Regions from separate parts of the Scandinavium lactucae genome, predicted to be linked through region 1. Evidence: predicted binding sites of a transcription regulator. Region 1 holds the regulator's gene; the other holds the start of a gene.

Region 1 (15,989 bases):
GGTTGTCAAACCGCCGCGCTTTCATGTAAGGTTGCCGCAACACACAATGACACTATTTCTTTACACTCTCATTCCGCCCAATACCCAATAATGACAAATAAAGGTGGGGTTCTGGATTATGGGTGTAATTTTTATTTTACACTTACTTGCGTACTAGTTTGCTGGTATTATTGCCCGCTTACGTGTATGGCTCATCGCCGCAGTACCAGGGGGATTTTCAGTGATTACACAGCCCATTTTTCTTATCGGCTCCCGCGGGTGCGGTAAAACCACTGTCGGGCAGAAACTCGCCGAAGCCTGCCATTTCGATTTCGTCGACACCGATATTTTCTTACAACAGCGTGCGCAACAGAGTATTGCCGATATCGTGGCAAAAGAGGGCTGGCCTGCTTTCCGCGCGCTGGAAACCCAAACTCTGCAAACCGTCACCGCGCCGCAAACGGTGATTGCCACCGGAGGCGGTATCATTCTGGCCCCGTTTAATCGAGATTATCTGCGTAAGAGTGGGAGGGTGATTTATCTTAAAGCGTCGGTGGCGGTACTGGCAGGCCGTCTGGAAGCCTTCCCGGAAGAGTCACAACGCCCAACCCTGACCGGCAAGCCTATCAGCGAAGAAGTGCGGGAAGTGTTGTCCCAGCGTGATGCGCTATATCGCGAAACGGCCCACTTCACCGTGGATGCAGCCTGTGAGCCAAATGAGGTGGTGGCGCAAATTCTGGCCGCTATCGCTGCTGCGAAAACGTCTACAATTCCGGTTAATTCAGCAACTGCTGGCTAGCGCCTATACTTAAGGCTCTGAACCGAAAGAGGAAGAGCAACTATGCCGACAAAACCCCCGTATCCGCGCGAAGCCCGCGTTGTGGCTGTTGAAAAAGGTGAATCTGGTCAGACCGTCACCTGGTATGAACTGCGCGCCGACCATCCCAAACCTGACTCACTGATCAGCGAGCACCCCACGCAGGCTGAAGCTCTCGACGCCAAACGGCGTTATGAAGACCCCGATCAGTCTTAAATCCCCTTTCCATTGCGCAACGCCTGCGTGATGCGGGCGTAAATCACACTTTTTAACTAAATTAAATGTTAAAGAAACGTTAAGCTCAAGATATTACTGGAGTGGACTGGAGTTATCTGGAATCTTTACAAACTCCCGTCGAGTGAAGCTGCTACGCTTCTGAACGGTTGTTTTTTTGGCCATCCAGGGGGCTGTTAGCGATCCGTGAGCCTGTAACGAAGTTGTGAATGTCGTGATAAAAGGTACATAACATGAGTGCGACTTTGGCGATTCTTACCATCGGTGTAGTGCCGATGCGTGAGGTGATGCCGTTATTGACAGAGCACATCAAGGAAGATCAGATTACCCATGTCAGTCTGGTGGGCAAAATGACACGAGAAGCGGTCATGGAAGAGTACGCCGCAGAACCCGGTGAAGAGGTTCTCATTACTCTTCTGAATGATAATCAGCTGGCTGAAGTGTCCCGCAAGAAAATCGAGCGTGATTTACAATCGGTGATCGAAGTGCTGGATAACCAGGACTTTGACGTCGTTCTGTTCATGAGCACCGCGCCCATCAGCGGTCTGGTGGCACGAAACGCGATCCTTATCGAACCGCAGCGCATTATCCCGCCGCTGGTGAGCTCCATCGTCGATGGGCATCAGGTCGGCGTGATCGTGCCAATCCCGGAGTTAATGAAGTCTCAACGCATCAAATGGCAGGTGCTCCAGAATCCACCTCACTATGCGCTGGCAAACCCTATTCACGGCACCGAAGAAGAACTGGTCACTGCCGGAAAGAAGCTGATGACGGAAGGGGCGGACGTGCTGATGCTCGACTGCCTGGGATTCAATCAGCGGCATCGTGATTTACTGCAGAAAGCGCTGGATGTTCCGGTCCTGTTATCGAATGTGCTGGTGGCGAGACTGGTCGCGGAACTGTTGATCTAATTCTCAGTTAGTACGTGACAGTTCGCTGTCACGCCCCCTATATTGGTTTCATACACAACGACGAAACCAATAAGGGTCTGTTTATGCTTCAAAGCAATGAGTACTTTTCCGGGAAAGTGAAGTCCATCGGTTTTACAAGCAGCAGCACTGGCCGCGCCAGCGTTGGCGTCATGGCTGAAGGGGAATATACCTTTGGAACGGCGCAGCCTGAAGAAATGACCGTCGTGAGCGGGGCGTTACACGTGCTGCTGCCGGGTGAAACGGAGTGGAAAACCTATACCGCGGGGCAGGTGTTTAACGTGCCAGGCCACAGTGAATTTCATCTGCAGGTCGCTGAGCCGACCTCGTATCTCTGCCGTTACCTGTAATAAAACGCCTTCCTGTCTGCACAGGAAGGCACCTGCTTAACGCTGAGCTTCGCCGCCCAGCCCTTCCACCAGATTAGCCACCAGCGCAGCCAGTTCTCCGGTCATCAGGATGAAGTCGGCGTCAAAACGCTGATCGTAATTCTCACGCTCAATATCTTCATTCTGATCGCGCAGTTCGTCACAGAACTTCAGACGTTTGATCGACGCATCGTCGCAAATCATAAACTGAATGCGCTGCTGCCAGTCGAGGGCCAGTTTGGTCACCACTTTCCCGGCTTCGATATGCACCGCGATCTCATCGCTGACCAGATCCTGCTTCTTGGCGCGGATCACCCCGCCGTCCTCAAGGATCGCTTTCAGTTCTGCTTCATCCAGCAGCTGGAAGCCCTGCGCCACGTTGCCGGAGCGAACCCACTCGGTCAGCGTCAGCTCAATCGGATTTTCCAGCGCCAGCGGAACCACCGGCAGCGAGCCGAGGGTTTTACGCAGCAGCGCTAGGGTGTCTTCGCCTTTCTTGGCACTGGCACAATCAACCATGATCAGGCCGTTAACGGTATCAATCCATAACAGCGTCTGGCTGAAACGGCTGAAAGCACGTGGCAGCAGCGAGTGCAGCACTTCGTCTTTCAGGGAATCTTTTTCGGTCTTCTTCAGCTTACGGCCCTGTTCGGCTTCCAGCTTCAGGATCTTGGCCTCGAGCGCCTGTTTCACGACTGGGGAAGGGAGAATTTTCTCTTCCTTGCGAGCGCAGATCAGGATCTGACCGTTGGCCTCATGCGTGAAAGCATCACTGTGGGAACCCATCGGCGGGACCCAGCCAGTTTTTGCCATATCCTGGCTGCCGCAGGGGGTGAACGCCAGCGCGGCTAACTGTTTTTCCATCTCATCGGCGCGCAGAGAAATGTCGCGGCTAAGACGGTAAACCATTAAATTTTTGAACCACAGCATGATAATTTCCACGGCTTTGTCGTTAAATGCAGCGGGCATGATAGCGAATTGTCACTATGCTTGCATTGTTAATCAGGCACCGGGGAGGCTTCTGTGCGTATTGGAATAGACTTAGGTGGTACTAAAACAGAGGTCATCGCGTTGAGTGACCAGGGGGGGCAGTTATTCCGCCATCGTCTGCCGACACCACGCGATGACTATCAGCAGACTATTGAAACCATTGCCACGCTGGTGGCGATGGCGGAAAAGGAAACCGGGCAGACCGGGACTGTAGGCATGGGGATCCCGGGGTCAATCTCGCCCTATACCGGGGTGGTGAAAAATGCCAACTCCACGTGGCTGAATGGTCAGCCTTTTGACAAAGACTTGAGCAAACGGCTCAATCGCGAAGTGCGCCTGGCGAATGATGCCAACTGCCTGGCGGTCTCAGAATCTATTGACGGCGCGGCGGCAGGGGCACAAACCGTGTTCGCGGTGATCATCGGTACTGGCTGCGGCGCAGGTGTAGCGCTGGGCGGCAGGGCGCATATCGGCGGCAACGGCACGGCGGGTGAATGGGGTCATAATCCCTTGCCGTGGATGGACGAAGACGAGCTGCGTTATCGCGAAGAGGTGCCGTGCTACTGCGGGAAGCAGGGTTGCCTCGAAACGTTTATCTCCGGCACTGGCTTTGCGACGGATTACCACCGTCTGAGCGGAAAGGCGTTAAAAGGCAGTGAAATTATACGCCTGGTCGACGAGCAGGATGCGGTTGCGGAACTGGCGTTGAGCCGGTACGAGCTGCGGCTGGCCAAATCGCTGGCTCACGTGGTGAACATTCTCGATCCGGACGTCATTGTGATGGGGGGCGGGATGAGCAACGTCGAGCGCTTATACAAAACGGTGCCGGGACTGGTGAAGAAATTCGTCTTCGGCGGCGAATGCCAGACGCCCATCCGCAAAGCCGTTCATGGTGACTCGAGCGGCGTTCGCGGTGCGGCCTGGCTGTGGCCGCTGTAATTAGCGTTCAGGTAGACGAAAGTGCAGGCGCAGGTTTTTGTTTGCGGTAGGCATAAACCAGCAGCGACGACATCGCAAAAAATGACAGCAGGGCAGCGGGGAGCGCCACGTAGTTGTAGGCAAACCCCGCCGTCAGCATCAATCCCCCGCAGTAAGCCCCGACGGCGCTCCCCAGATTAAAGGCCATTTGTCCTCCGGCAGCCCCCAGCATTTCGCCACCTTTCGCATTTTGCAGCAGTAAAATTTGCAACGGTGCAGAAAGCGCAAACAGCCCCATACAGCAGATGAATGTCAGACTGAGCGACGCGAGTTTGTCGCCGCCAAACAAAAACAGCAGACCCAGCGAAAGCGCGATAATCAAATCCGTCACAATGGCGATACTGAGCGGGGAGTATTTTCCGGATAAGCGGCCACTGAGAAGATTACCCGAAACCATACCCAGCCCGGCGAGCATCATGACCATCGTCATTTTCCCCTCGCTAAAACCGGCGACCGTCAGCATGAACGGCTTAATGTAGCTAAACCAAGCGAAGACACCGGCGTTGCCGAACAGGGTCGCGGCGAAGATAAGCCAGGGCGCGGGTGATTTCAGAAAGTGAAACTGCTCGCGCAGTTTGGTTTTGGCATTATCGGAAATATTGGGCACCCAAAATATAACGGCGGTCAGCACGGCGATATTAAAGATGGCGATCAACAAAAAGGTATAGCGCCAGCTAAATTCCTGACTCAGCCAAGTGCCAAGCGGCACGCCGAGCAGATTGGCGAGGGTCATGCCGCTGACCATACCCGCGACGGCTGACGTCACCTTTCCGGGACTGGCAAGCTTTGACAATATAATTGCGCCGACGCCAAAGAAGGCACCGTGGGGAAAACCAGAGACCATCCGGCCCGCCGCCAGCATCCAGTAAGACGAAGACAGGGTGAACATCGCGTTCCCCACCAGGCACAGAGCCACCAGAAAAATCAGGATATGTTTGAGGGAAAAACGATTGGAAAACAGGGCAATGACAGGTGCCCCAATCACCACCCCGAACGCATACCAGGAGATCATATGCCCGGCAGTAGGAATAGAGATCCCCACATTGTGGGCAAGTTCGGTCAGCACCCCCATAATGCCAAATTCAGCCATGCCCAGGCCGAAGGTGCCTAACGCTAACGATAAAATGACTTTTTTCATTCTGGCCGCTCCACGGCAAAGTTTTTATCCAGCTTGCTGTATCCCAGCCCGTTAATTTTCTTCACTTTAATCTGTACCGGGATCCGCTCTTTCATCGCATCGACATGGCTTATCACGCCAATCACTTTTCCGCTGGCGTTCAGCGCATCGAGCGCGTCCAGCGCGGTATCCAGCGTTTCGCTGTCGAGCGTGCCAAAGCCTTCATCAAGGAATAGCGAATCGATACGCGTTTTATGGCTGACCAAATCCGACAGCGCCAGCGCCAGCGCCAGGCTGACGAGGAAACTCTCCCCGCCAGACAGCGTGCGGGTATCGCGCACCGCATCGGCCTGCCAGGTATCCATCACTTCCAGCTCCAGCGCTTCACTGGCTTTGCGTTTGAGCAGATAGCGCCCGTGCAGGCGGCTGAGCTGTTCGTTCGCCAGCCATACCAGATTATCCAGCGTCAGGCCCTGGGCGAATTTACGGAATTTGTCGCCCTCTTTGGAGCCAATCAGCGCATTCAGCCAGCCCCAGTCTTCCAGCGTCTGCGCGGCGACATCAATCTGCGCCATTAACGTCTGCTGCTGGGCGCGGTTATCTGCGTCCTGTTTCAGTTGTTGGCCAATTTCACCCTGCGCGGCGCTGTTGTCCCGCAGGCGCTGCGCCAGATTGGCAAGCAGAATCTGTACCTGTTCGCGGGTCAGCGTGTCGGCTAAATCCTCCGGCCGCTGCTGCTGGTGGTGAATCTGTTCACGTTGCGCCTGGGCTGCCAGAGCCTGCTGCTGCTGGAGCTGATTTTCCAGCGTTTGTTTCAGTTCTTCAAGTTGACGGCGGGTGTTGTCATCGAGCAGCGCTGCCAGGAACGCCGCCTGGCTGGCAAACGGACTGGCATTGAGTGCGGAATCAAACTCTTTCTGCGCCAGGGTCAGACGCTCACGCTGCTGGTTTTCCTGCTGCTGTAACGTCTGCCACTGGCTTTGCAGCGATACGCAGTCGTGATGCACCTGTTGCCAGCCGTCGAGTGCTACCGGGGCGCGGTCTTCATTCGCGGCCTCAGTCGGCAGGGTATCCAGCAGGGGTTGCAGTTGTGCCAGCTTCTGCTGAACAGATTGCTGCTGTTCGGTCTGCGTCTGCCACTGCTGGCTTTCCGCTTCACGTGCCGCCAGCCAGGCAGCCTCTTCCCCGTTAGCAGGAAGCGTCAGGCCAAACCCGGTGAGGGTATCACTCAGCGTTTGCTGGCGCTGAGCTATCTCCTGCTCCAGCGTGCTGCGCTGATTTTTTAGCGCCAGCATCTGACGTTGCAGGCCCAGACGCTGGCTGTGCTGATACAGCTGTTGTTCGTAGTTTTCTTGCTCGCTCAGCCAGGCCGCGATGTCATCTTCCGGCGTGAGGGTAATCTGCAAACCAGCCACCGTGATTTGCCACTGGGAGGTGAGCGCTTGCTCCTGTTCGGTTACCGACTGCAGCTCGCTTTGTTCGGCCTGCTGCTGCTTAACCAGCGCGTCGAGCTGGCCTTTCAGGCTGGCCCCGGCTTCGCCAATCTGTTTGACCTCTTTTTCAAGTGCATCACGGCGGGCTTCGTTCACGCCTGGCTTTAAGGCCTGATACTCGGCTATCGCCGGATGTTCAGCCGAACCGCAAAGTGGGCAGGGTGCGCCGGGTTGTAAACGGGCGCGTTCATCGGTGAGCCTGGCGATGATTTTCTCTTGCTCGCAGAGCATTCTGACGTCATTGAACTGCTGCTGTTTTTCTTTGTATTGCTGGCGACGGCTGGCCAGTTCGGCTTCGCCTTGTTCCCGCTCCTGCTGACGCTGGATTAACAGCGTTTGCAACTGTTCTCGGCGCTTTTTCAGGGGCAGGAATTGGCTTTGCAGCGCGTTCAACTGCTGTCGCAGCGGGCGGGCGGCGCTGTGCTGTTCCAGCGCGCTTGCTACGGCGGGTTCATCGAGGGTAAGTGTGGTCGGCGGTAGAGCGTTGAGCTGGCGCGTAACGTCGTTTTCGCGCTGGATAACGCTCTGTAATTGTGCCGTCTCGCGGGCCTGCTGACCAAAGGCCGCTCGCCAGCCAGTCAGCTCGCGCTGCCAGTGACGATGATGTTCATGGGCAGCAAGCCAGTCGGTAAGGCTTTTCTGGCTGGTGGACAACTGCTGATGCTGCCGCTCGGCGCTGAGGCGCAAACGCCCACGTAGCGCCAGCTGGCTCTGTAAGCGAGTATTTACTTCTTCCGTTTGCTGATGCGTTTGCGTCAGCGCGGTTTGGCTGTCCTGAAGACGGACCCACAGCGGGCGCAATCTGTCTGCGGGCTGGGCCTGGGCCAGCGTGGCGAGCTGCGGCTGGGCGGTATTCAGCGCCGCCTGGGCCGCCGTCAGGGCCGACTGCGAGCGCGCCTGCGCCTCGGCTAACTCTGTTTCCCGACTGAGCCATTGCTGCCAGAGTTGTGTGCGAAGCTGCTCGGTTTGCTGCTGTTTTTCTTCGTCAGTAAGTGCCTGCAAACGTTGCTGCAACGCTTGCTGTTGCTCGTCATTCAGCAAAATCATACCGGATGCCTGCGCCTGCAATTTTTCCAGCGCGATTTTGGCTTCCTTATGCTTCTCAAACACCATGGCCGAAATCTGACCGTAAATTTCGGTGCCGGTCAGCTCTTCAAGTAGCTCGGCGCGCTCTTTCGGTTTGGCATTGAGGAAAGCAGCGAACTGCCCCTGCGATAGCATCATCGAGCGGGTGAAACGGCCATAGTCTAGCCCGGTCAGCGAGGCGGTGAGATCCAGTTTATCCTTCACTTTTTCAGCGAGGATCTTGCCATCGTCACAGCGCGCCAGCTCCACGCGCGGGGCCTGCAGGTTACCGTCCGGCTGGTTGCGGGCGCGGTTCTGGCTCCAGAAGGCGCGATAGGCCACGCCTTTGACTTCAAACTCCACTTCCGCCAGACATTCGGCGGTGTCGCGGGTCATCAGGTCGTTTTGCGATTGCGACAGGGTGCTCAGGCGCGGCGTTTCGTGATATAGCGCCAGACAGATGGCGTCGAGCAGGGTGGTTTTTCCCGCCCCGGTTGGGCCGGTAATGGCAAACAAACCGTTGCTGGCAAACGGCTCGGCGGTGAAATCAATTTTCCACTCGCCCTTCAACGAGTTGAGGTTCTTCAGACGCAGGCTCAAAATTTTCATGGCTGTTGCTCCCCAGAAAGCGCGGCCAGCGTTTCGTTAAACAGCTGATGCAGGCGCTGTTGCTGCGGCTCTTCCAGCGTTTCCAGCGCCAGGCGACGCGCAAAAACGTCTTCCACTTTTAGCTCGCTCAGGGTTTCGCGGTGTTCGTTGGCCAGAATACGCTCGCGCTGTTCACGACTGCGGCGCACCAGCAGCACCTCGACCGGGAGTTCGTCGGTCAGGGCCTGAATTTTACGTTGGATGTCATGCAGATATTCGTCACTGGTGATTTCGATATCCAGCCACACCGGGGCGCTGGTATCGCCTTCGCGCCACTGTTCCAGCTGGGCGCTGATGCTGGCGAAATCGCCTTTCAGCACCGCCAGCTGCTGCGTGACCGGCACCTCAAGCGGCATGACCTCGGCCAGTTTACCGGCGTTGAAACTCACCAGGTTGACAGTTTTGGCCTTCCCGGTTTCATCGAAGCTCAGCGAAATTGGCGAGCCGCAGTAGCGAATGTGCTCGCTGCCGCCAATTTTCTGCGCCCGGTGAATATGACCGAGGGCGATATAATCCACTGGCGGGAAATTTTGCGCCGGGAAGGCATCGAGTGTGCCGATATAGATGTCACGTACCGCGTCACTTTTGCTGGCCCCGACGGTGGTCAAATGGCCGCTGGCGATAATCGGCAGCTCACGCTCGCCGCGGATTTCACAGGCCTGCTGATACTGCTGCTGATAGTAATCGGTGATTGCCTGTAATAAATGCTGCTGCTTTTCGCCCGCCGTTGACCCGGCCTGACTGACAATCACATCGCGTGGACGTAAAAAAGGCACCGGACAGAAAATTGCCCCGGGTGTGCCGTCCCGGCGGTTCAGCACGCACGGCGACATACCGCTGCCCGCCACCACCGTGGTGTTGAGAAACGCCAGGATATCGCGGGATTCGTTCAGCGTCGCCACCGAGTCATGGTTTCCTGCCAGTACCACCAGATGGCAACCGGTGTGCTGCAATTTCACCACGAAGCGGTTGTACAGTTCCCGGGCGTAGCTCGGCGGCGAACCGGTATCGAAAATATCGCCCGCCACAATAATGGCATCCACCTGCTGCGCCTGCGCCGTTTCCAGCAGCCAGTCGAGAAAAGCCTGATGCTCGGCGGCTCGGCTTTTGCTATAAAAATTCTGGCCAAGGTGCCAGTCGGAGGTGTGAAGGATGCGCATAATAAAACCCGTGGCGGAAAAGCGTGGGCGTCAGTATATAGATAACAGGGCAATGACAGCAGTTTTTCAGTGTCATAATGCTAAAACCCACTATCATAAATCTGTCATAAATCTGACGCATAATGACGCCGAATAATACGCATATGATTAATAAACAGGATAAATAATGGCGAGACGTATTCTGGTCGTTGAAGATGAAGCCCCAATTCGTGAGATGGTGTGTTTCGTCCTGGAGCAAAATGGCTTTCAGCCGGTTGAAGCGGAAGATTATGACAGTGCGGTTAATCAGCTGAACGAGCCGTGGCCTGATTTAGTCCTGCTGGACTGGATGCTGCCGGGGGGATCGGGCATTCAGTTTATCAAGCATTTGAAGCGTGAGTCGATGACCCGCGATATCCCGGTGGTAATGCTGACCGCGCGTGGCGAAGAAGAAGACCGGGTGCGCGGCCTGGAAACCGGGGCTGATGATTACATTACCAAGCCTTTCTCGCCGAAAGAGCTGGTGGCGCGCATTAAAGCTGTGATGCGCCGTATTTCGCCAATGGCGGTGGAAGAGGTGATTGAGATGCAAGGGCTGAGCCTCGACCCCTCTTCCCATCGCGTCATGACCGGTGAAAACCCGCTGGACATGGGGCCGACCGAGTTTAAACTGCTGCACTTCTTTATGACCCATCCGGAACGCGTGTACAGCCGCGAACAGTTGCTGAACAACGTCTGGGGCACCAACGTGTATGTAGAAGACAGAACGGTGGATGTGCATATCCGTCGTCTGCGTAAAGCGCTGGAACACAGCGGTCACGACCGGATGGTGCAAACCGTTCGCGGCACGGGTTATCGTTTTTCTGCCCGTTTCTGATAATTGACTGGAGTGTGACCCGTGCTTGAACGGCTGTCATGGAAAAGGCTGGTTTTTGAGCTGATCCTCTGTTGTATTCCGGCCCTGATCCTCGGGGCGATTTTCGGGTATCTGCCGTGGTTTTTACTGGCAGCCGTAACCGGACTGTTGATCTGGCATTTCTGGAACTTACTGCGTCTGTCGTGGTGGTTATGGGTCGACCGCAGCATGACGCCACCGCCCGGCAGCGGCAGTTGGGAACCGTTGCTGTACGGCTTGCACCAGATGCAGATGCGTAATAAAAAGCGCCGTCGCGAGTTGGGGAGTTTGATCAAGCGCTTTCGTAGCGGCGCGGAATCGCTGCCCGATGCGGTAGTTCTGACCACCGAAGAAGGGGCAATGTTCTGGTGTAACGGCCTGGCCCAGCAGATGCTGAATCTGCGCTGGCCAGACGATAACGGACAAAACATCCTCAACCTGCTGCGCTATCCTGAATTTTCCCGCTATCTCAAATCCCGCGATTTCAGTAAACCGCTCAATCTGGTGCTCAACACCGGACGGCATCTGGAAATCCGCGTGATGCCCTACAGCGAACAACAGCTCCTTTTAGTGGCACGCGACGTGACCCAAATGCACCAGTTAGAAGGTGCCCGGCGGAACTTTTTTGCCAACGTCAGCCATGAATTGCGCACGCCGCTCACGGTGTTGCAGGGCTATCTGGAGATGATGCAGGAGCAGACGCTGGAAGGTGCCCCGCGTGAAAAAGCACTCCACACCATGCGCGAGCAAACGCAGCGGATGGAAGGCCTTGTGCGTCAGCTGCTCACCTTGTCGCGTATTGAAGCCGCTCCGCTGGCAGCACTGAACGAAAAGATAGATGTGCCGATGATGCTGCGAGTTGTAGAGCGCGAGGCGCAAACGCTCAGCCAGCAGAAGCATATTCTGCATTTTGATATTGAAGACGACTTGCAGGTGCTGGGCAGCGAAGAGCAACTGCGCAGCGCCATGTCCAACCTGGTGTACAACGCGGTGAATCATACCCCGGAGGGCACGGAGATTATCGTGCGCTGGCAGCGGACGATGCACGGGGCGCTGTTTAGCGTGGAAGATAACGGGCCAGGTATCGGGCAGGAACACATTCCACGTCTGACGGAGCGCTTCTACCGCGTCGATAAAGCCCGTTCGCGGCAAACCGGCGGCAGTGGGTTAGGGCTGGCTATCGTCAAACATGCGGTCAATCATCACGAAAGTCGCCTCGATATTGAAAGCATCCCCGGCAGGATCACCCGCTTCAGCTTCCTGCTACCGGAACGTTTAATTGCCAAAAAAAGCGGCTGATGGCAGGGATGTCAGGAAAAATTGACAAAGACCGGCTCAGGTCGGTTTTTTTACTTTCCAGTTAACCAGGCGGCGAATATTTAACGAACGTCTGTTGCTTTTTTGTTCGCATGATTGGCCAGAGGTTTTTTGTATATCCGGTTAATCATGCTAGGAGTGAATTCGATCTTGCTATAATCCTCTGGTTTCACGATCCCTTATTGCTTTAAAACGTTATAAGCGTTTAAATTGCCCCCCATGTAGTCGCAGTTTGACTGCCTTCGCGCGATAAACCCAATAACTATTCTTTGCGCGCGAACGTTGGGAGTGTTTCCCACTGCATGATTCGCCATAGCCATAGTTGTTCTTTTCCGCATCGGTTCCGCAGGGATAAGCGCGACGATTTTTTTCTTTCAACACCACATCCACAGGCAGTAAAGAGTTTATGACCCATCAGTTAAAATCACGCGATATCATCGCGTTGGGCTTTATGACCTTTGCGTTGTTCGTTGGCGCGGGCAACATTATCTTCCCTCCAATGGTCGGTTTGCAGGCAGGCGAGCACGTCTGGACTGCGGCTTTGGGTTTCCTGATTACGGGCGTTGGCCTGCCGGTTCTGACCATCGTTGCGCTGGCAAAAGTGGGTGGCGGGGTAGATAGCCTCAGCACGCCAATCGGCAAAGTGGCGGGTATTCTGCTGGCGGTGGTGTGCTATCTGGCGGTAGGACCGCTGTTTGCGACCCCCCGTACTGCGACCGTTTCGTTTGAAGTCGGTATCGCTCCGCTGACCGGTGATGGCGCGCTGCCGCTGCTTATCTACAGCGTTATCTATTTCGCACTGGTCATCCTGGTGTCGCTCTATCCGGGTAAACTGCTGGATACCGTGGGTAACTTCCTGGCACCGCTGAAAATTATCGCCCTGGTGGTGCTGTCTGTCGCTGCGCTGATGTGGCCTGCAGGTTCTATCAGCCATGCGCTGGATGCCTACCAGACTGCACCGTTCTCCAACGGCTTCGTGAACGGCTACCTGACCATGGATACCCTCGGCGCGATGGTGTTCGGCATCGTTATCGTTAACGCCGCGCGTTCCCGCGGGGTGACCGAAGCCCGTCTGCTGACCCGTTATACCGTGTGGGCTGGCCTGATGGCAGGTGTCGGTTTGACCCTGCTGTATCTGGCCCTGTTCCGTCTGGGTTCCGACAGTGCGACCCTGGTCGACCAAAACGCTAACGGCGCGGCGATTCTCCATGCGTATGTGCAGCACACCTTCGGTGGCGCGGGCAGCTTCCTGCTGGCAGCATTGATTTTCATCGCCTGCATGGTGACGGCAGTTGGCCTGACCACCGCCTGTGCGGAGTTCTTCTCCCAATACCTGCCGCTGTCCTATCGTTCACTGGTGTTTATCCTTGGTCTGTTCTCGATGGTGGTGTCCAATTTGGGCCTCAGCCACCTGATTCAGATTTCAATTCCGGTGCTGACAGCGATTTATCCGCCATGTATCGCACTGGTAGTATTAAGTTTTACCCGCGGTTGGTGGCATAATTCGTCCCGCGTGATTGCCCCAGCGATGTTTATCAGTCTGGTGTTCGGTCTGCTGGATGGTGTTAAAGCCTCTGCATTCGCCGACATTCTGCCAGCCTGGACCGCGCATCTGCCGCTGGCCGAGCAAGGTCTGGCATGGCTGATGCCGACTATCATCGCTGCCGTTCTGGCGATGGGGTGGGATCGCGCAGCAGGCCGTCAGGTGACCTCCAGCGCGCATTAATTAGCGGGCGAGGATTGAAATTAACCACGGGGCCATCGGCTCCGTGGTTTTGTTTTTTGTACAGGCAGTGGAATTTATGGAAACCAACAACAAGCTAAAGCGTGGGCTTACCGCCCGTCACATTCGCTTTATGGCGCTCGGATCGGCAATTGGTACCGGTCTTTTTTATGGCTCGGCAGACGCCATTAAAATGGCCGGTCCCAGCGTGCTGCTGGCGTACCTCATTGGTGGCGTTGCCGCTTATATCATCATGCGTGCGCTCGGCGAAATGTCAGTGCATAACCCGTCTGCCAGCTCGTTCTCGCGCTATGCGCAGGACAACTTAGGCCCGCTGGCGGGGTATATCACCGGTTGGACCTACTGTTTCGAAATCCTGATCGTGGCCATCGCTGACGTGACCGCGTTCGGCATCTACATGGGCGTCTGGTTCCCGGCGGTGCCGCACTGGATTTGGGTGCTGAGCGTGGTGCTGCTCATCTGCTCCATCAACCTGATGAGCGTTAAGGTGTTCGGCGAACTGGAATTTTGGTTCTCATTTTTCAAAGTCGCCACCATCATCGTGATGATCGTCGCCGGTTTCGGCATCATCATCTGGGGGATTGGCAACGGCGGACAGCCGACCGGCATCCATAATTTGTGGAGTCACGGCGGCTTCTTCAGCAACGGCTGGCTCGGGATGGTGATGTCGCTGCAAATGGTGATGTTTGCCTATGGCGGGATTGAGATCATCGGCATCACCGCCGGTGAAGCGAAAGATCCGCAGAAGTCGATCCCGCGCGCGATTAACTCGGTGCCAATGCGTATCCTGGTGTTCTACGTCGGGACGCTGTTCGTGATCATGTCTATTTATCCGTGGAATCAGGTCGGCACCAACGGCAGCCCGTTCGTGATGACCTTCCAGCATATGGGCATTACCTTTGCCGCCAGTATCCTCAACTTCGTGGTACTGACCGCCTCACTGTCGGCGATTAACTCCGACGTGTTTGGCGTAGGGCGTATGCTGCACGGCATGGCGGAGCAGGGCAGTGCGCCGAAGGTGTTCGCCAAAACCTCACGTCGCGGCGTGCCGTGGGTGACCGTGGCGGTGATGACCGTGGCGCTGCTGCTGGCGGTGTACCTGAACTACATCATGCCGGAGAATGTGTTCCTGGTGATCGCTTCGCTGGCGACCTTTGCCACCGTTTGGGTGTGGATCATGATCCTCCTGTCGCAGATTGCGTTCCGTCGCCGTCTGTCGCCGGAAGAGGTGAAAGATCTGAAGTTCAAAGTGCCTGGCGGGGTATTCACCACTATCGTCGGCCTGCTGTTCCTGGTGTTTATCATCGTGCTGATTGGCTGGCATCCGGACACCCGTATTTCGCTGTACGTCGGTTTCGCGTGGATTGTACTGCTGCTGATTGGCTGGCAGTTTAAAGTGCGTCGCGACCGTCGGCGGGCCTTCGCTTAGTCATCCTCCCTCCCGGCGGCATTCTGTCGCCGGCGGGATGTTTACCGCCTCACCTCTCCCTCCTGAAACGTGTGTTCAATCACAAATAGCGATCCGCCCCGATCGGTTGTTTTTCACTCATTCGCACAGTCATTCCTCGCTTAAGCGCTTTTTTGACCGCTATTGATGCGTCCTGCACATGAATAGATGCGGGAAATGCACTTATGCGCGAGCAAGAGATAGCGCACTCTCATGGTTGATTAAAAGTTAAATATGTTAATTTTTTATTGATTACGGAGGGCGAGATGCCTGTAACTGCTGATAACTCACTGTTCCGTGCGAAGGCCCTGGCGATTTTGCGCGTCACCTCGGGAAACTTCCTCGAGCAGTTCGATTTCTTCCTGTTCGGTTTTTATGCCACCTACATCGCCCACACCTTTTTTCCGGCGGAGAGCGAGTTTGCCTCGCTGATGCTGACGTTTGCGGTATTCGGCGCGGGATTTTTAATGCGTCCAATTGGTGCGGTGGTGCTGGGGGCGTGGATCGATAAAGTCGGGCGTCGTCGCGGACTGATTGTGACGCTGTCGATTATGGCGGCGGGCACTTTTATGATTGTGCTAATCCCGGGCTATGAAACGATTGGCCTGTGGGCACCGTTCCTGGTGCTGTGCGGACGGCTGTTGCAGGGCTTCTCCGCCGGGGCGGAACTGGGTGGGGTATCGGTGTATCTGGCGGAAATTGCTACCCCGGGCCGCAAAGGGTTCTACACCAGTTGGCAGTCCGGCAGCCAGCAAGTGTCGATTGTGGTTGCGGCATCGCTGGGTTATTTACTCAACGAATTTATGGGGACCGAGGCGCTACAGGCCTG
Region 2 (15,989 bases), on a different contig from region 1:
ATGCGGGCGGTGGCAAACACATCACCTTTGTGATGACTGCCGTCGATAATCATCGCCAGCGTTTCCGGCAGCATGGTGACAAAGGCTTCGGCGCGGGCTTCGCGCACCGTTTCCGCTTTGGCGGAGACATCCACCATATGGGCTTCACCGGCGGCGTTAATGTGCGTCAGTTGCGACATGGTTTATTTCTTCAAATGAGGGTGGAAATTACACGGACGAGTCCGCGCATCGAGCTGTGGCGCGATGATATTTTCCCATGCGGTGCGGCACGCTTTGGTCGAGCCCGGCATGGCGAAAATCAAAGTATTGTTCGCCACCCCAGCCACCGCGCGGGATTGTAGCGTTGAGGTGCCGATTTCTTCGAATGACAGCATGCGGAATACTTCGCCAAAGCCTTCGACTTCACGGTCAAACAGTGGCAGCAGGGCTTCGGGCACCTGGTCACCGTCGGTAAAGCCGGTCCCGCCGTTGATCAGCACCACCTGCACGTCGTCGCTGGCAATCCAGGCAGAAACCTGGGCGCGAATGGCGTAGCGGTTCTCTTTAACAATGGCTTTGTCGACAATGTGGTGGCCTGCGTCGTGGGCGCTATCGCGCAGATAGTGGCCGGACGTGTCGTCCTCTTCACCGCGCCGACTGGACACGGTAAGAATTGCGATGCGGGTCGGGATAAATTCAGCACTAACCTGACTCATTCTCAATCTCCTTATTTTGAAACGACTCAGCCACCGATATACGAAAGATTCTGAGTAATACCGGTCTGGCCCTGATGCAGGAAATGGGTCTGTTTTTTCTGCGCCAGCGCCGCGCAAATGCGCGCCTCCAGTTCAGGCTGCTGCGCATCGTCGGCGAGCAAATCACGCAGTTCGACGCCACCGTCGCCAAACAGGCACAGATGCAGTTTTCCGGTTGAGGAGACGCGCAGGCGGTTGCAGCTGGCGCAGAAGTCTTTTTCATACGGCATGATCAGGCCAATTTCCCCGGCGTAATCGGGGTGGCAGAAGACCTGCGCCGGGCCGTCGCTGCGTTGACGAATCTGGTGGATCCAGCCGCGTTTGAGCAGTTCATCGCGCAGAACCATGCCGGAAATATGATGCTTGCGGAACAGGTCGCTGCCCTCGCCAGTTTCCATCAATTCAATAAAACGTAGCTGAATCGGACGCGGTTTGATCCACTCAAGGAAGGTATCGAGCTGGTGATGGTTGACATCGCGCATCAGCACGGTGTTGACCTTCACTTTGGCGAATCCCGCTGCAAACGCGGCGTCGATACCGTCCATCACCTGCTGGAATTTATCCTGCCCGGTGATGGCCTGAAACTGGCGAGCATCGAGGCTGTCGACGCTGACGTTGACGTGGGTTAACCCGGCGTCGCGCCAGCTTTGCGCATCGCGCGCCAGACGGTAGCCGTTGGTAGTCACCGCAATCTGGCGAATGGCGTCGTTTTCACGCACGGTAGCGATGATGTCGGTAAAGTCGCGGCGCAGCGACGGTTCACCCCCGGTCAGGCGCACTTTTTCGGTGCCCATGGCGGAAAATGCCCGGGTCACGCGGCGCACTTCCGCGACGGAGAGAAAGCCGTTGTTATTGACGCCGCTCGGTTTGTAACCGTCAGGCAGGCAGTAGGTGCAACGGAAGTTGCAAACATCGGTAATCGACAGGCGCAAATAGTAAAACTTGCGTGCAAAAGCATCGGTAAGTTGTGGGGCCATACACCTTTCCAAATACGGGAGGCACAGTCATTTCTTCCTGCACCCTGGTGACATCGTCACGGCCAGAACCCCCTATCCACAGGACTTAGGCGTTAAGGCTAGAGTGTAGCTTCTGATTATAGAGAAGCGGGTTATGCAGATAGTAGCGCGGAAATGACGCTTTCGCCATTTTCGACTTTCGCTGTATATTCTTATACATAGCGGACCAATCGTGCACTTTCGCTACAGAATACGCATAAATGGGGGTTTTACATTGATATGGGTCATTTTGACGGGATCCGCCCATCGTCTTTTAGGGGTAGTTACGCTAAGGTAGCCACGACCGACTCTTCTAAGGAATTCTATGCGCAATCGTACTTTTGCGGATCTCGATCGTGTGGTCGCCCTCGGTGGCGGGCACGGTCTGGGGCGAGTGATGTCTTCTCTCTCCTCGCTGGGTTCGCGCCTGACAGGTATCGTCACTACCACCGATAACGGCGGGTCTACTGGCCGGATTCGGCGCTCCGAAGGCGGGATTGCCTGGGGAGATATGCGCAACTGTCTGAACCAGCTGATCACCGAACCCAGCGTCGCCTCGGCGATGTTCGAGTACCGTTTTAGCGGCAATGGCGAATTATCCGGACATAACCTCGGAAATCTGATGTTAAAGTCGCTGGACCATCTGAGCGTGCGGCCGCTGGAGGCGATCAACCTGATCAGAAATCTGTTGAAGGTGGAAGCGTCACTGATCCCGATGTCGGAAGTGCCGGTGGATCTGATGGCTATCGACGACGAAGGTCATGAAATCTACGGCGAAGTTAATATCGACCAGCTCAAGCTGCCGCCGAAAGAACTGCTGCTCACGCCGTCGGTGCCGACCACCCGCGAAGCGGTGCAGGCCATCGCCGAGGCCGACCTTATCCTGATTGGCCCGGGGAGTTTTTATACCAGCCTGATGCCGATTTTATTGCTCGCTGAAATGGCACAAGCCCTGCGCAGAACCCCTGCCCCGATGGTCTATATCGGCAACCTGGGGCGTGAACTGAGTCCGGCAGCGGCCAGCCTGTCGCTGAAAGACAAGCTTGAGCTAATGGAGCATTACGTGGGTAAACCGGTGATTGATGCCGTCGTCGTCGGGCCCATGGTCGACGTGTCTGAGGTGTCTGACCGGGTGGTGATTCAGGTCCCGCTGGAAGCCAGCGATATCCGCTATCGCCACGACCGCCTTCTTCTGCGCGACGCGCTGGAGCAAGCCGTTCAGGCGTTAGGTTAAGATCTAAGGTTAAGGCAATCCTTAATTTCTTAAGGTTGTCTTAACGCACCCTGGTCATCATGGCGTCATGTTTTTCTGCTGGATGCCCGTGATGCCACATTTTTCCCTGCGTCGCCCTGCGATGGGGCACATCTCTTATCTGGTGCTATTTGCACTGTATATCTCGTTATTTTTGAATATTGTTTACTATAAACAAGCCTTTACGTTACTGCCTGTTGACTCACTGCACAATGCGTTGGTGTTCGCCACCATGCCGCTGGTGCTGTTTTGCGTGATCAATATTCTTGTGACCCTGGCGTCTTTTTTGTGGCTCGACAAACCGGTCATTAGTCTGTTTATCCTGGTCAGCGCCGCCGCACAGTATTTCATCATGACCTTTGGCGTGGTGATCGACCGGTCGATGATCACCAATATTATCGACACTACGCCTGCGGAAAGTTTCGCCCTGATGTCGACTAAAATGGTGCTGACGATGCTGCTTTCCGGGCTACTGGCGGTGCTGATTGCCTGGTGGATCCGAGTGACAAAACCGCACAGTGCCTGGCGGAGCATCGTCCTGCGCGTGGGCAGCATTGTGGTCTCAGCCCTGTTGATCGTGCTGGTAGCGCTGCTGTTTTATAAAGATTACGCCTCACTGTTTCGCAACAACAAAGAGCTGGTCAAATCCCTGAACCCGTCCAACAGCATTGTGGCGGTGAATTCCTGGTATTCGCATAACCGTCTGGCCCACATGCCGCTGGTGCGCATCGGTGAAGATGCGACGCAGAAAGCGGTGATGAAAAATGGCCCGCGTCATAACCTGACCATCCTGGTGCTGGGCGAAACCTCGCGGGCGGACAGCTTCTCTCTCGGCGGCTATTCACGTGAAACCAACCCGCGTCTGAAGCAGGACAACGTGGTGTACTTCCCGAACACCACCTCCTGCGGCACCGCCACCGCGATTTCCGTGCCGTGCATGTTCTCCAACATGCCGCGCGCACGTTACAAGGAAGAGCTGGCGCAACATCAGGAGGGCCTGCTGGACGTGATTCAACGAGCGGGCATCAACGTGCTGTGGAATGAAAATGACGGTGGCTGTAAAGGCGCGTGCGATCGCGTCCCGCATCAGGATATGACGCGCCTGAATTTGCCGGGCCAGTGTGTGGACGGCGAATGTTATGACGACGTGCTGTTCCAGGGTCTGGATGCCTATATTAATAATTTGAAAGGCGATGGCGTTATTGTATTACACACCATCGGCAGCCACGGGCCGACCTATTATAATCGCTACCCGAAAGCATTACGCACCTTCTCGCCAACCTGTGACAGCAATGAAATTCAAAACTGCACCAAAGAGCAGCTGGTGAATACTTACGACAACACCCTCGTTAACGTGGATTATATTGTCGATAAGGCCATTAAATTATTGCAGTCGAAACAGAACACCTTTACCACCAGCCTCGTTTACCTCTCCGATCACGGCGAGTCCTTAGGCGAGAACGGCGTGTACCTGCACGGTCTGCCGTGGTCTATTGCTCCGGATACGCAGAAACACGTGCCGATGCTCATCTGGCTGTCCGAGGATTATCAGAAGCGCGATAACGTTAATTATTCCTGCCTGAAAGACCATGCGAAAGCGAACCACTATTCGCAGGATAATCTGTTCTCAACCATGCTAGGCTTGGCGGGAGTAGATACCAGGGAATATCAGGCCCACGACGATATCGTTGCGCCATGCAGAGGAGCAAGTTAAATGAAAGTGCTGGTGGTTGAAGACGACGCATTATTATTGCAGGGATTGATCCTTGCGATGCAAAGTGAAGGTTACGTCTGCGATGGCGTCACCACGGCACATGAGGCTGCTCTGTGCCTTGCGAACGGACATTACGGCCTGATGGTGCTTGACCTCGGCTTACCGGACGAAGACGGCTTACATTTTCTGGCCCGTCTTCGCCGGGAGAAAATCAGCCTGCCGGTACTGATCCTCACCGCGCGTGACACCGTGCTGGACAGGATCACCGGGCTTGATACCGGGGCCGATGATTATCTGGTCAAACCGTTTGCGCTGGAAGAGTTGAATGCCCGCGTACGCGCCCTGCTGCGTCGGCACAATAATCAGGGTGACAACGAAATCAGCATTGGTGATTTGTGCCTCAACGTGACGCGCCGTCTGGTATCTCGCGGTGACACGCAGCTCGATTTGACGCCCAAAGAGTACGCCCTGCTCTCGCGCCTGATGGCCAAAGCGGGCAGCCCGGTGCATCGCGAAGTGCTGTACAACGATATCTACAGCTGGGACAACGAGCCGTCGACCAACACCCTTGAAGTCCATATTCACAACCTGCGCGACAAAATCGGCAAGACCCGGATCCGCACGGTGCGTGGCTTTGGCTACATGCTGGTGAAGACCAGTGAGGATGCGTAAATGAATCTGCCGTTTATCCGTGACGTACAGTGGACCATGCGCCGCCAGCTGCTGCTGACGATCGCCGCCATTCTGCTGGTGTGTCAGGTGATCAGCGTGTTCTGGCTGTGGCACGAAAGTCAGGAGCAAATTCAGCTGCTGGTGCAAAGTGCCATCAACGGGCACAACAACCGTAAACATATTGAACACGAAGTGCGCGAAGCCGTCGCCAGCCTGCTGGTGCCAAGTATGTTGATTATCGGGCTGGCGCTGTGGATTTCTCTCCAGGCCGTCAAACGTATCACCCGCCCGCTGTGGGAGTTACAGCAAGAGCTTAACAGCCGCACCCCGGATAACCTGAAGCCTATTGACCTGCCAAAATCGGTTAGCGAAGTCGATGCCGTCACCTCGGCCATCAATCAACTGGTCGAACGCCTTAATCAAACGCTGGAGCGTGAACGCCTGTTTACCGCCGACGTGGCGCATGAGTTGCGCACCCCTCTCTCCGGGTTGCGTCTGCATCTTGAGCTGATGGCGAAATCCAACCGCGTGATGGTTGACCCACTGTTACAACGTCTGGATCAGATGACGCAGAGTATTTCGCAGCTCTTACAGTTGGCGCGCGTCGGCCAGTCATTTTCAGCGGGCAGCTATCAGCGTGTGCCGTTGGTGGAAGAAGTGATAGAGCCAATTCAGGGCGAACTGGAAGCGATGCTCAGCCAGCGCGGACAAACCTTAGCGCTGCCTGCCGGTATGCAAGAGGTCACGGTGTCAGGGGATGCCACGCTGCTGCAAGTGTTATTGCGCAATCTGGTAGAAAACGCCCATCGCTACAGCCCGGAGGATTCGACAATTACGGTTACGATTGATGCCGGAATGATGGCGGTAGAAGATGAAGGGCCGGGAATTGACGAAGCTAAAAGTGGCGAACTCAGTAAAGCGTTCGTACGAATGGACAGCCGCTACGGCGGCATTGGCCTGGGGTTAAGCATCGTGACTCGCATCGCACAGCTGCACGACGCTCAGTTCTTTTTGCATAACCGTCAACCCGGACCGGGCGTGAAAGCGTGGGTTAAATTTCCGCGCCGTTCACGTTGATCAGAATGTCAGGATCCACTGGTGGAAGAAGCCAACCACGATCAGGAAGGAAACCAGGATGGTCAGAGTGGTTAAGAAATTGTCTTTTTGCATGGCACTGTCCTCATTAAACTGAAGACAGTGTCGTCGATAAAGATTAACGCAACATTAAGGCCCCGCTTCGGGGCCTCTTTATTAAGGAAAATTGAGGAAAAATATTAAGACGCGGCGATAAACAGATCGCGCAGCTGATGTAGACGGTCGCGCACTTCGGCGGCTTCTTCAAACTCAAGATTTTGCGCATGCTTCATCATCTGCGCTTCAAGTTCGCTGATTTTCTGCTGCAACGCTTTCGGCGTCAGCGCCAGCTCTGCCGCCTCGGTCTCAGCCGCACTTCTCGACTTGCCGCGACCTTTACCGCGCGTTTTCGCCAGGCTCTCGCCCAACGACAGAATATCGACCACCTTCTTGTTCAGTCCCTGCGGCACAATGCCATTTTCCAGGTTGTACTGCTCCTGCTTCTCACGACGACGCTCGGTTTCACCCATCGCTTTCGCCATCGAGTTGGTGATTCTGTCAGCGTAAAGAATCGCCTTGCCGTTGATGTTACGCGCCGCACGACCGATGGTCTGAATAAGCGAACGTTCGGAACGCAGGAAGCCTTCTTTATCGGCGTCCAGAATCGCCACCAGCGACACTTCCGGCATATCGAGACCTTCCCTTAACAGGTTGATCCCCACCAGCACGTCAAACTCGCCAAGACGCAAATCGCGGATGATCTCCATCCGCTCGACGGTGTCGATATCCGAGTGCAGGTAGCGCACCCGTTCGCCATGCTCTTCCAGATATTCAGTCAGGTCTTCGGCCATGCGTTTGGTGAGCGTGGTGACCAGCACCCGCTCGTTAATCGCTACGCGCAGACGAATTTCTGACAGCAGGTCATCCACCTGGGTGCCGACCGGACGCACTTCGATAACGGGATCCAGCAGACCGGTAGGACGTACCACCTGATCGACCACGTCATCGCCCGATTTTTCCAGCTCATAATTGCCCGGCGTCGCCGACACGTAGATAGTTTGCGGGGCCAGAGCTTCAAATTCTTCAAACTTCAATGGACGGTTGTCCAGCGCCGACGGCAGGCGGAAACCGTATTCAACCAAGGTCTCTTTACGTGCGCGGTCGCCACGGTACATCCCACCAATTTGCGGCACGGTGACGTGGGATTCGTCGATCACCAACAGGCCGTCGGCGGGCAGATAATCAAACAGCGTCGGGGGTGGCTCGCCCGGCCCACGCCCGGAGAGATAGCGCGAGTAGTTTTCAATGCCCGAGCAGTAACCCAGCTCGTTCATCATCTCGAGGTCGAACTGGGTCCGCTGCGAAAGACGTTGCTCTTCCAGCAGCTTGTTGTTTTCCAGCAGCACTTTGCGGCGGTCTGCCAGCTCGACTTTGATCTCTTCCATCGCCTGCACAATGCGTTCACGTGGCGTAACGTAGTGCGTTTTCGGGTAGACGGTAAAACGCTGGATGGTCGATTCCAGATGCCCGGTCAGCGGGTCAAACAGCGACAATCGCTCCACTTCTTCATCAAACAGCTCAACGCGCAGGGCTATGTCGTCAGATTCCGCCGGGAAGATGTCGATAACTTCCCCGCGCACACGGAACGTACCGCGCTGGAATGCCTGATCGTTACGGGTGTATTGCAGTTCGGCCAGACGACGCAGAATCGAACGCTGATCGATAATCATGCCCACCGTCAGGTGCAGCATCATCTTCAGATACAGGTCAGGGTCGCCCAGACCGTAAATGGCAGACACCGAGGCCACCACAATCACGTCGCGGCGTTCAAGCATCGCTTTGGTCGCTGACAGACGCATCTGCTCGATGTGTTCGTTCACCGACGCATCTTTTTCGATAAAGGTATCTGAGCTGGGAACGTAGGCTTCCGGCTGATAGTAGTCGTAATAGGAGACAAAAAACTCGACCGCGTTATCCGGGAAGAACTCTTTCATCTCGCCGTACAGCTGCGCGGCGAGGGTTTTATTCGGGGCCAGCAGCATGGTCGGGCGCTGGAGGTCGGCAATCACGTTGGCGATGGTAAACGTTTTCCCTGAGCCCGTTACCCCGAGCAGCGTTTGATGCGCCAGACCATCTTCCAACCCCTCTTCCAGGCGACGGATGGCCTCGGGCTGATCGCCTGAGGGACGGAAAGCAGAATGCATTTTGAACGGTTTACTCATGAACGACAACCTGATGAAGGGAAACGGGCAGACGATTAATTCTACTCGTCGCACCAAAATTTGCCAATAAAAAACACTGGATATAAAAACAGTAACGCATTAGGGTATGTGTGTTACCGCTGTCATCTGCGATCAACTGCGGTGAAAATTTCCGCTGTGACGATATAAAACACCGGGCGGATCGGGTTATCCCCAGAACATTGTCGTATTTAACATTTGTCAAGAAGGGTGATGAATCTTTTATGGCAGCCGGTGACACTTTTCTTACAGGCATTGCTTTTATTAAACGCATTGATAAATAAAGGAAATATCGAAAAGCCGCGTTTCGCATCAATTTGGGTGCAGGCCGCGTCTTCTCTAGCCTATCGCAAGTTTTCTAACTCTCATGCACATGGTTATCCACAGGAATAGTGGATAAGTGTCTGCAGCCCAACTCCCCTGCCACTCGCGCAAAACGCATCGAGCCCCTAAAAGTCCTGTCGAAAAATTTTTTATCGCTATTTTTTGTCTTTAATCATGCAAAACGCCCGCCGTTGCGCAACGAGATGGCGCTCACAAAAGCAGCGTTAACGCTGCACCACGCGCCGACGCCCTCTTTCATTCGCAGCACCGACAAAGTGCACCGGCCCGGTTGAACACGCGGCACATACGCCTCTTTTTTGAGTAGCAATCCGAAATAGGGGGGCAATTCGCAATGCATTTTCTGTTCTGGCAAGGGATTTGCACAACCTAAAGCCACAACGTAAGGAGATGCCGATGTTGAGTCTACGCGCAGTGAATCACTATTACGGAAATCAGCATATTCTGTGGGATCTCAATCTCGACCTTGCCCCCGGGAAGTGCACCTGCGTGCTCGGGCTGCCGGGCATGGGGAAGACCACGCTGGTGAACTGTATTGCGGGCTTTCAGGCCATCGAAAGCGGCACCATGTTCTGGCAGGAGGCCAGCGGGCCGCCGCGCGACCTGCTCACCCTTTCCCCACCCCTGCGCGCGGCGATGGGTATCGGCTATGTGCCGCAGGATAAGCGGATTTTCTCGCAGATGACGGTGGAAGAGAATTTGCAGATAGCGATGCGGGCAAGCCACGAGGGAAACGGCGCGGTCGGCAGTGACATTTTTGACCTGATGCCTGAGCTGTATCCGCTGCGCCAGGTCAAGGGGGCGGCGATGTCCGACGATGACCAGTATCAGCTGGCGCTTGCCAGCGCGCTGGTCACCCGGCCCAAACTGCTGATCCTTGACGAGCCGACGCGCGGGATGGGGCTGGGGTTTATGCACAAACTCGGCGAATGCCTGCTGCGTCTGAACCGTGAACTGGGGCTAACGGTGCTGCTCGCCGAGCAGCACCTGCCGTTTATTCGCCGGGTGGCGGATACCTTCTGCCTGTTGCATCGCGGGCGTAACGTCGCGCAGGGCCCGGTGAATCAGCTCGATACCCGGCTGCTGGCGCAGTTTATGACGCCGGACGAAGCGCCGTAAGGTCGAGATATTGCCCTGTCTCTGCGGCCTCTGGCCCCTGTTCCAGATAAGGGATTTCTCCCAGCAACGGCGCGGGCAGCATCCTCGTCAGAGTCGCCAGGTATTCGGCGTGACGTTTACCCGGCGGGATAACGTCATTAGCAATCCAGCCCGCGAGGTGCAACCCGGCCTGTTGCACCGCCTGCGCGGTCAGCAGCGCATGGTTGATACAGCCGAGCTTTACACCCACCACGAGGATCACCGGCAAGCGCTCAGCCTGCACCCAATCGGCAAAGGTATACGAGGCTGACAACGGCGTGAACCAGCCGCCTGCCCCTTCGACCAGCACCCATTCCGCTTTCTGCGACAGCGCCTGCAGCCCAGCGGAAAGCGTTCGCGCCTCTATGGGTCGGCCTTCATCTGCGCTAATGATGTGCGGCGAGGTCGGTTCCGCAAAGGTGTATGGATTCACCTCTGCGTAGTTCAGCGCTACCGCGCTGTGGCGTTGCAGGGCCAGCGCGTCGGTGTTGCGCAACCCGTCGGCGGTCATTTCGCTACCCGATGCCACTGGCTTATAGCCTGCGGTGCGATAGCCCGCGCGGTTTGCCGCCTGCAAAAGCGCGCAGCTGGCAACGGTTTTACCGACTTCGGTGTCGGTGCCAGTAACAAAATAACGTTCAATCACGGTCAATGACTCCTGTAAAAATATGGTACGTCAGGGCGCAACGCCCCTGCTGTTTCGGCCATGCCAACTGAATTTGCTGCAACTGGCTGCGGGTCAGGGTTTGCGCCGCCCGGCCTTCATGCAGATGGGTCGCGCCAATGCCTTTCAGTGAGCGCATCGCACTCAGAGCATCGTCAAAGGTCAGGCAGAAAGTGTGCGTGTGATGCTGGCAGCGATAACCCGCCAGGGCGGCAATAATCTCGGCCTGGGTTAAAAAACGATTGGCGTGCGGCTGGCGGTCGACTGGCTGCCATGCCTGATGCAGTTCCGGCAGCGAATCCGCCACCAGAGTGCTGAACGCCACCCGGCCCCCGGGACGCACCACGCGGTACAATTCGCTCAGCGCCGTCGGCAGCGAGTCACACCACTGCACCGCGAGGTTGCTCCAGGCCAGGTCGTACTGCTCATCAGCCAGCGGCATGGCTTCAATATCCGCCTGCACATAGTGTTGTGCCGAACGCTGGGACAGCGCCTGTTCCAGCATCGGCGAGGAGAGGTCCAGTGCCGTGACCTGGCTTCCCACATCCGTCCAGTAGCGACTCATGCTCCCCGGCCCACAGCCAGCATCCAGCACCCGGTTGAACGCTCGTCCGGGAAGCTGTGCCAGCAACGCCGCGGCGCTCTGGCGCTGGAGTTCGTCGTGTTGCTGATAGTGACTGGCGGCCCGGCCAAACGCGGCCGCAATCGCTGATTTATCGACGGGCGGCATCCAACACCTCCAGTAACTGGTCGATATCCTGCGGCTGATGTGCGGCGGTCAGCGTCACCCTCAGGCGCGCCGTCCCCGCTGGCACCGTCGGTGGGCGGATAGCCGTCAGCCAACACCCCTGCTCGCGCAGACTTTCCGCCAGCCGTAATGCCCGGCTATTTTCACCGACGATCAGCGGCTGAATGGCGCTGTTCGATGCCGTAAGCTGCAAGGAGAGCTGTTCTGCCCCCTGACGGAAACGCGCGATGTGGCGGCGTAAGGTCTGACGGCGGGATTCGCCCTCTTCACTGCGGATAATCGCCAGCGCCTGACTGAGCGCCACCGCCTGTGCGGGCGGCATACTGGTGCTGTAAATCAGATGTCGCGCGAACTGCAACAGATAATCCGCTACCGGGTCGCTGCACAGCACCGCCGCCCCGCTCAGGCCAAACGCCTTCCCAAAGGTCACCACCAGTAGCTCAGGATGGACGCCCTGTGCGGCGCAGCTGCCCCGGCCATTGTCTCCGCTGACGCCCACCCCGTGCGCATCGTCCACCAGCAGCCAGCCGTTGGCTTGGCGGGTAACGGCGGCGATCCCGGCGAGCGGGGCGCTGTCGCCGTCCATACTGAAAATGCCTTCGGTGACCGCCAGTTGCAGGCCCTCAATGGGCTTCGCCAGCAGGCTTGCCAGTTGAGAGCTATCGTTATGGGCGAAGCGCCGCAGCTGCGCCGGGCTGTGGCTGGCCGCTTCCAGCAGCGAGGCGTGGCTCAGTTTGTCCGCGACAATCCGGTCGTCTTTGTGCATCAGGGCAGCAATCACCGCCTGATTAGCCGCGAAGCCAGAGATAAACAGCAGCGCACGCGGGTAGCCCAGCCACTGCGCCAGTTCCTGCTCAAACTGCTGATGCGCTTCGCTGTAGCCGGTGACGTGTCCGGACCCGCCGCTGCCGGTGCCGTAGCGCTCAGCGCCCTGTTGCCAGGCGGCGACGATCTGCGGATGCTGGCTCAGACCAAGGTAATCGTTGCTGGAAAAATTCAGCCAGCGGCGTTCCCCCTGAACCAGCCAGCGTCCCGCGCCGTGGCTGACCGGCAGGCGATGACGAAACGTATCGGCATGACGTCGTTCCGTTAGCGCAGTGTCGATGCGTTGCTGCCAGCTCATACCGCCGCCGCGTTGTAATACGTGTCGGTATCCGGGGTCAGCAGCGCCTGTTCGAGTTTTTGCTGCTGTTCGATATCCCCCGCCAGCACCGCGGTCTGCTCTGGATTGATCCCCAGCTTGCGGAACAGCAGCAGATCTTTGTCCTCTTCCGGGTTCGGCGTGGTCAGCAGCTTGCAGCCGTAGAAAATCGAGTTGGCCCCGGCCATAAAGCACATCGCCTGGGTTTGCTCGTTCATCTTTTCGCGTCCGGCAGACAGACGCACGTGCGAGGTCGGCATCATGATCCGCGCCACGGCGATGGTGCGAATAAATTCAAAGGCATCAACGTCTTCGTTGTTTTCCATTGGCGTACCTTTGACCTTCACCAGCATGTTGATCGGTACGCTTTCCGGCGGCGTCGGCAGATTCGCCAGCTGCAACAGCAGCCCGGCGCGGTCGGTCACCGTTTCGCCCAGGCCGACAATCCCGCCCGAACAGACTTTGATCCCGGCGTCACGCACTTTGCCGAGGGTGTCGAGGCGCTCCTGATAGGTGCGGGTGGTGATGATGTTGCCGTAGAATTCCGGCGAGGTGTCGAGGTTATGGTTGTAGTAATCCAGCCCGGCCTCCCCCAGACGCTGCGCCTGGGAATCAGACAGCGTGCCGAGGGTCATGCAGGCCTCAAGGCCCATCTCCTTCACGCCTTTGACCATCTGCTCGAGATACGGCATATCGCGCTCGTGCGGATTTTTCCACGCCGCGCCCATGCAAAAACGGGTCGAACCGGCGTTTTTCGCTTTGCGTGCCGAGGCCAGCACTTCCTCGACTTCCATCAGGCGTTCGGCTTCCAGCCCGGTTTTGTAGCGGGCGCTCTGTGGGCAATATTTGCAGTCTTCCGGGCAGGCACCGGTCTTAATCGACAATAGGGTGCTGACCTGAACCTGGCACGGATCGAAGTGTTGGCGGTGAATGGTCTGCGCTTCAAACAGCAGGTCCAGCAAGGGTGTGTTAAACAGTTCAGTGACCTGCGACATTGTCCAGCGTGCGTGGTGAGCCATTGGCGTCTCCAAAAGGGGTTCAGTTGTTTCTCGGTTCGGTGTAGGATCGTAAACCTAAAACTTTTCAAAATGGTTTACAAGTCGATTATGACCCAGGACGATCTCGCCTTCGATCAACGCCATATCTGGCACCCCTACACGTCCATGACCGCCCCGTTACCGGTTTACCCGGTGGTGGCCGCTCACGGCTGCGAACTGGCGCTGGCCTCTGGCGAGCCGTTGGTTGACGGTATGTCGTCCTGGTGGGCGGCAATCCACGGATACAATCACCCGCGCCTCAACGCCGCAATGACCCAACAGATGGCGCAGATGTCGCACGTGATGTTTGGCGGGATAACCCACCCTTCTGCCGTGGCGCTGTGTCGCAAGCTGGTATCGATGACGCCTGAAGCGCTGGAATGCGTGTTCCTCGCGGATTCGGGTTCGGTGGCGGTCGAAGTGGCGATGAAAATGGCGTTGCAGTACTGGCAGGCCAAAGACGAACCGCGTCAGCGTTTTCTCACCTTCCGCAATGGGTATCACGGCGATACCTTCGGGGCGATGTCGGTCTGCGATCCAGACAACTCAATGCACAGTCTGTGGCAAGGGTATCTGCCGGAAAACCTGTTCGCTCCGGCCCCGCAAAGCCGTTTTAACGGCGAATGGGATGAGAGGGATATGGTGCCGTTTGCCCGCCTGATGGCGGCGCATCGCAGCGAGATAGCGGCGGTTATCGTCGAACCCGTGGTACAGGGCGCGGGCGGGATGCGGATGTACCACCCGGAGTGGCTGCGCCGGTTGCGCAAGATGTGCGACCGCGAAGGCATTCTGCTGATCGCCGATGAAATCGCCACTGGCTTTGGCCGTACCGGGAAGCTTTTCGCCTGTGAACACGCGGGGATTGCCCCGGATATTCTGTGTCTTGGCAAGGCGCTGACCGGTGGCACCATGACCCTGTCCGCCACGCTCACCACCCGTGACGTCGCGAATACTATCAGCAACGGGGCTGCGGGCTGCTTCATGCATGGCCCGACGTTTATGGGCAATCCGCTGGCCTGCGCGGTCGCGGCTGAGAGTCTGGCCCTGCTGGAAGAAGGCCACTGGCAGCAGCAGGTAGCGGACATTGAAGCGCAGTTGACGCGCGAACTGGCAGACGCACGCCAGTCACCTTTGGTCGCCGACGTGCGTATTTTGGGGGCCATTGGCGTGGTAGAAACCCATGCGCCGGTGAATATGGCACGACTGCAAAAATTCTTCGTCGAGCGCGGGGTATGGATCCGTCCATTTGGCAAGCTTATCTATCTGATGCCACCGTATATCATCACGCCTGCGCAGCTGACACGCCTGACCGATGCGGTAAAAGCCGCTCTCAACGACAACACGCTTTTTGCCTCCTGAGCTAAACTTCGTGATTATTCAGCACCCTGAAAGAGGCTATAAGATGAAATTGTTGAGTCAGGATTTTAAGGATGGCGACAAGCTGCCACACCGTCAGGTTTTCAACGGCATGGGCTACGACGGGGATAATATTTCGCCGCACCTGGCCTGGGATGACGTGCCGTCTGGCACCAAAAGTTTTGTGGTGACCTGCTATGACCCGGACGCCCCAACCGGCTCCGGCTGGTGGCATTGGGTGGTCGTTAATTTACCGGCCAGCACCCGCGTGCTGCCACAGGGCGCAGGCTCCGGCATCGCCGATTTGCCAGACGGTGCCTTGCAGACCCGGACCGATTTTGGCAAAGCGGGCTACGGTGGTGCAGCGCCACCGAAGGGCGAAACGCACCGCTATATTTTTACCGTGCATGCCCTGGACGTGGAAAAACTGGAGGTGGATGAAAACGCCAGCGGCGCGATGGTTGGCTTTAATGTGCATTTCCATAGTCTGGCGAGCGCGTCAGTGACGGCGATGTTTAGCTGAGCGCTGTGGCTGTGGTGTCTGTCTTTCGGATCGGCACCGATCGTGTCCCCGCTTGAAATCGCGGGCTGGAAGAGCGGGCAGTGCGAAGCACCGATTTCTGTTGCGGGGCCACGGGGATTGATAAGGGGAGCATGGTGCTCCCCTTATCACGTTCACGTTTTGTATGGTTTACGGAACCTGCCGAACATCTGGTGAACGGAACAGTTCCACAGAATTCCACGGGTGATCATTAAAGTACTGATGGCACCAGCTTCTGCAACTGCCCTTCACCCAGCATCGCCATCGCGGCCTCGATATCTGGCGCGAAGAACCGGTCCTGCACATAGTGCGACACCTTCTCACGCAGCAGATGACGCGCCT

The links. The regulator PhoB, encoded in region 1, activates phosphate uptake and scavenging genes when phosphate is short. The targets are predictions, from matches to a motif close to CTGTCATAAAACTGNCNNAT.
Region 2: uvrB (excinuclease ABC subunit UvrB) is a predicted target of PhoB. The motif match lies at 8,914-8,933, and genes of this name have one in related genera.

What each region holds. Positions count from the first base shown of each region.
Region 1 is NZ_JAWXRD010000002.1:371,419-387,407, reverse strand. Features, by position in the region: gene aroL (shikimate kinase AroL) at 224-778, shown strand; gene yaiA (protein YaiA) at 821-1,012, shown strand; gene SIK69_RS03775 (AroM family protein) at 1,264-1,941, shown strand; gene ppnP (pyrimidine/purine nucleoside phosphorylase) at 2,025-2,309, shown strand; gene rdgC (recombination-associated protein RdgC) at 2,346-3,257, opposite strand; gene mak (fructokinase) at 3,351-4,256, shown strand; gene araJ (MFS transporter AraJ) at 4,264-5,433, opposite strand; gene sbcC (exonuclease subunit SbcC) at 5,430-8,579, opposite strand; gene sbcD (exonuclease subunit SbcD) at 8,576-9,778, opposite strand; gene phoB (phosphate response regulator transcription factor PhoB) at 9,945-10,634, shown strand; gene phoR (phosphate regulon sensor histidine kinase PhoR) at 10,656-11,951, shown strand; gene brnQ (branched-chain amino acid transporter carrier protein BrnQ) at 12,376-13,695, shown strand; gene proY (proline-specific permease ProY) at 13,772-15,142, shown strand; gene SIK69_RS03720 (MFS transporter) at 15,427-15,989, shown strand, end outside.
Region 2 is NZ_JAWXRD010000038.1:69,532-85,520, forward strand. Features, by position in the region: gene moaC (cyclic pyranopterin monophosphate synthase MoaC) at 1-179, opposite strand, end outside; gene moaB (molybdenum cofactor biosynthesis protein B) at 183-695, opposite strand; gene moaA (GTP 3',8-cyclase MoaA) at 722-1,711, opposite strand; molybdenum cofactor riboswitch at 1,697-1,829, opposite strand; gene yvcK (uridine diphosphate-N-acetylglucosamine-binding protein YvcK) at 2,055-2,963, shown strand; gene eptA (phosphoethanolamine transferase EptA) at 3,055-4,695, shown strand; gene pmrA (two-component system response regulator PmrA) at 4,696-5,367, shown strand; gene pmrB (two-component system sensor histidine kinase PmrB) at 5,368-6,444, shown strand; gene uvrB (excinuclease ABC subunit UvrB) at 6,642-8,663, opposite strand; gene SIK69_RS16960 (ABC transporter ATP-binding protein) at 9,420-10,142, shown strand; gene bioD (dethiobiotin synthase) at 10,117-10,806, opposite strand; gene bioC (malonyl-ACP O-methyltransferase BioC) at 10,799-11,554, opposite strand; gene bioF (8-amino-7-oxononanoate synthase) at 11,538-12,695, opposite strand; gene bioB (biotin synthase BioB) at 12,692-13,732, opposite strand; gene bioA (adenosylmethionine--8-amino-7-oxononanoate transaminase) at 13,820-15,109, shown strand; gene SIK69_RS16990 (kinase inhibitor) at 15,153-15,629, shown strand; gene hutH (histidine ammonia-lyase) at 15,859-15,989, opposite strand, start outside.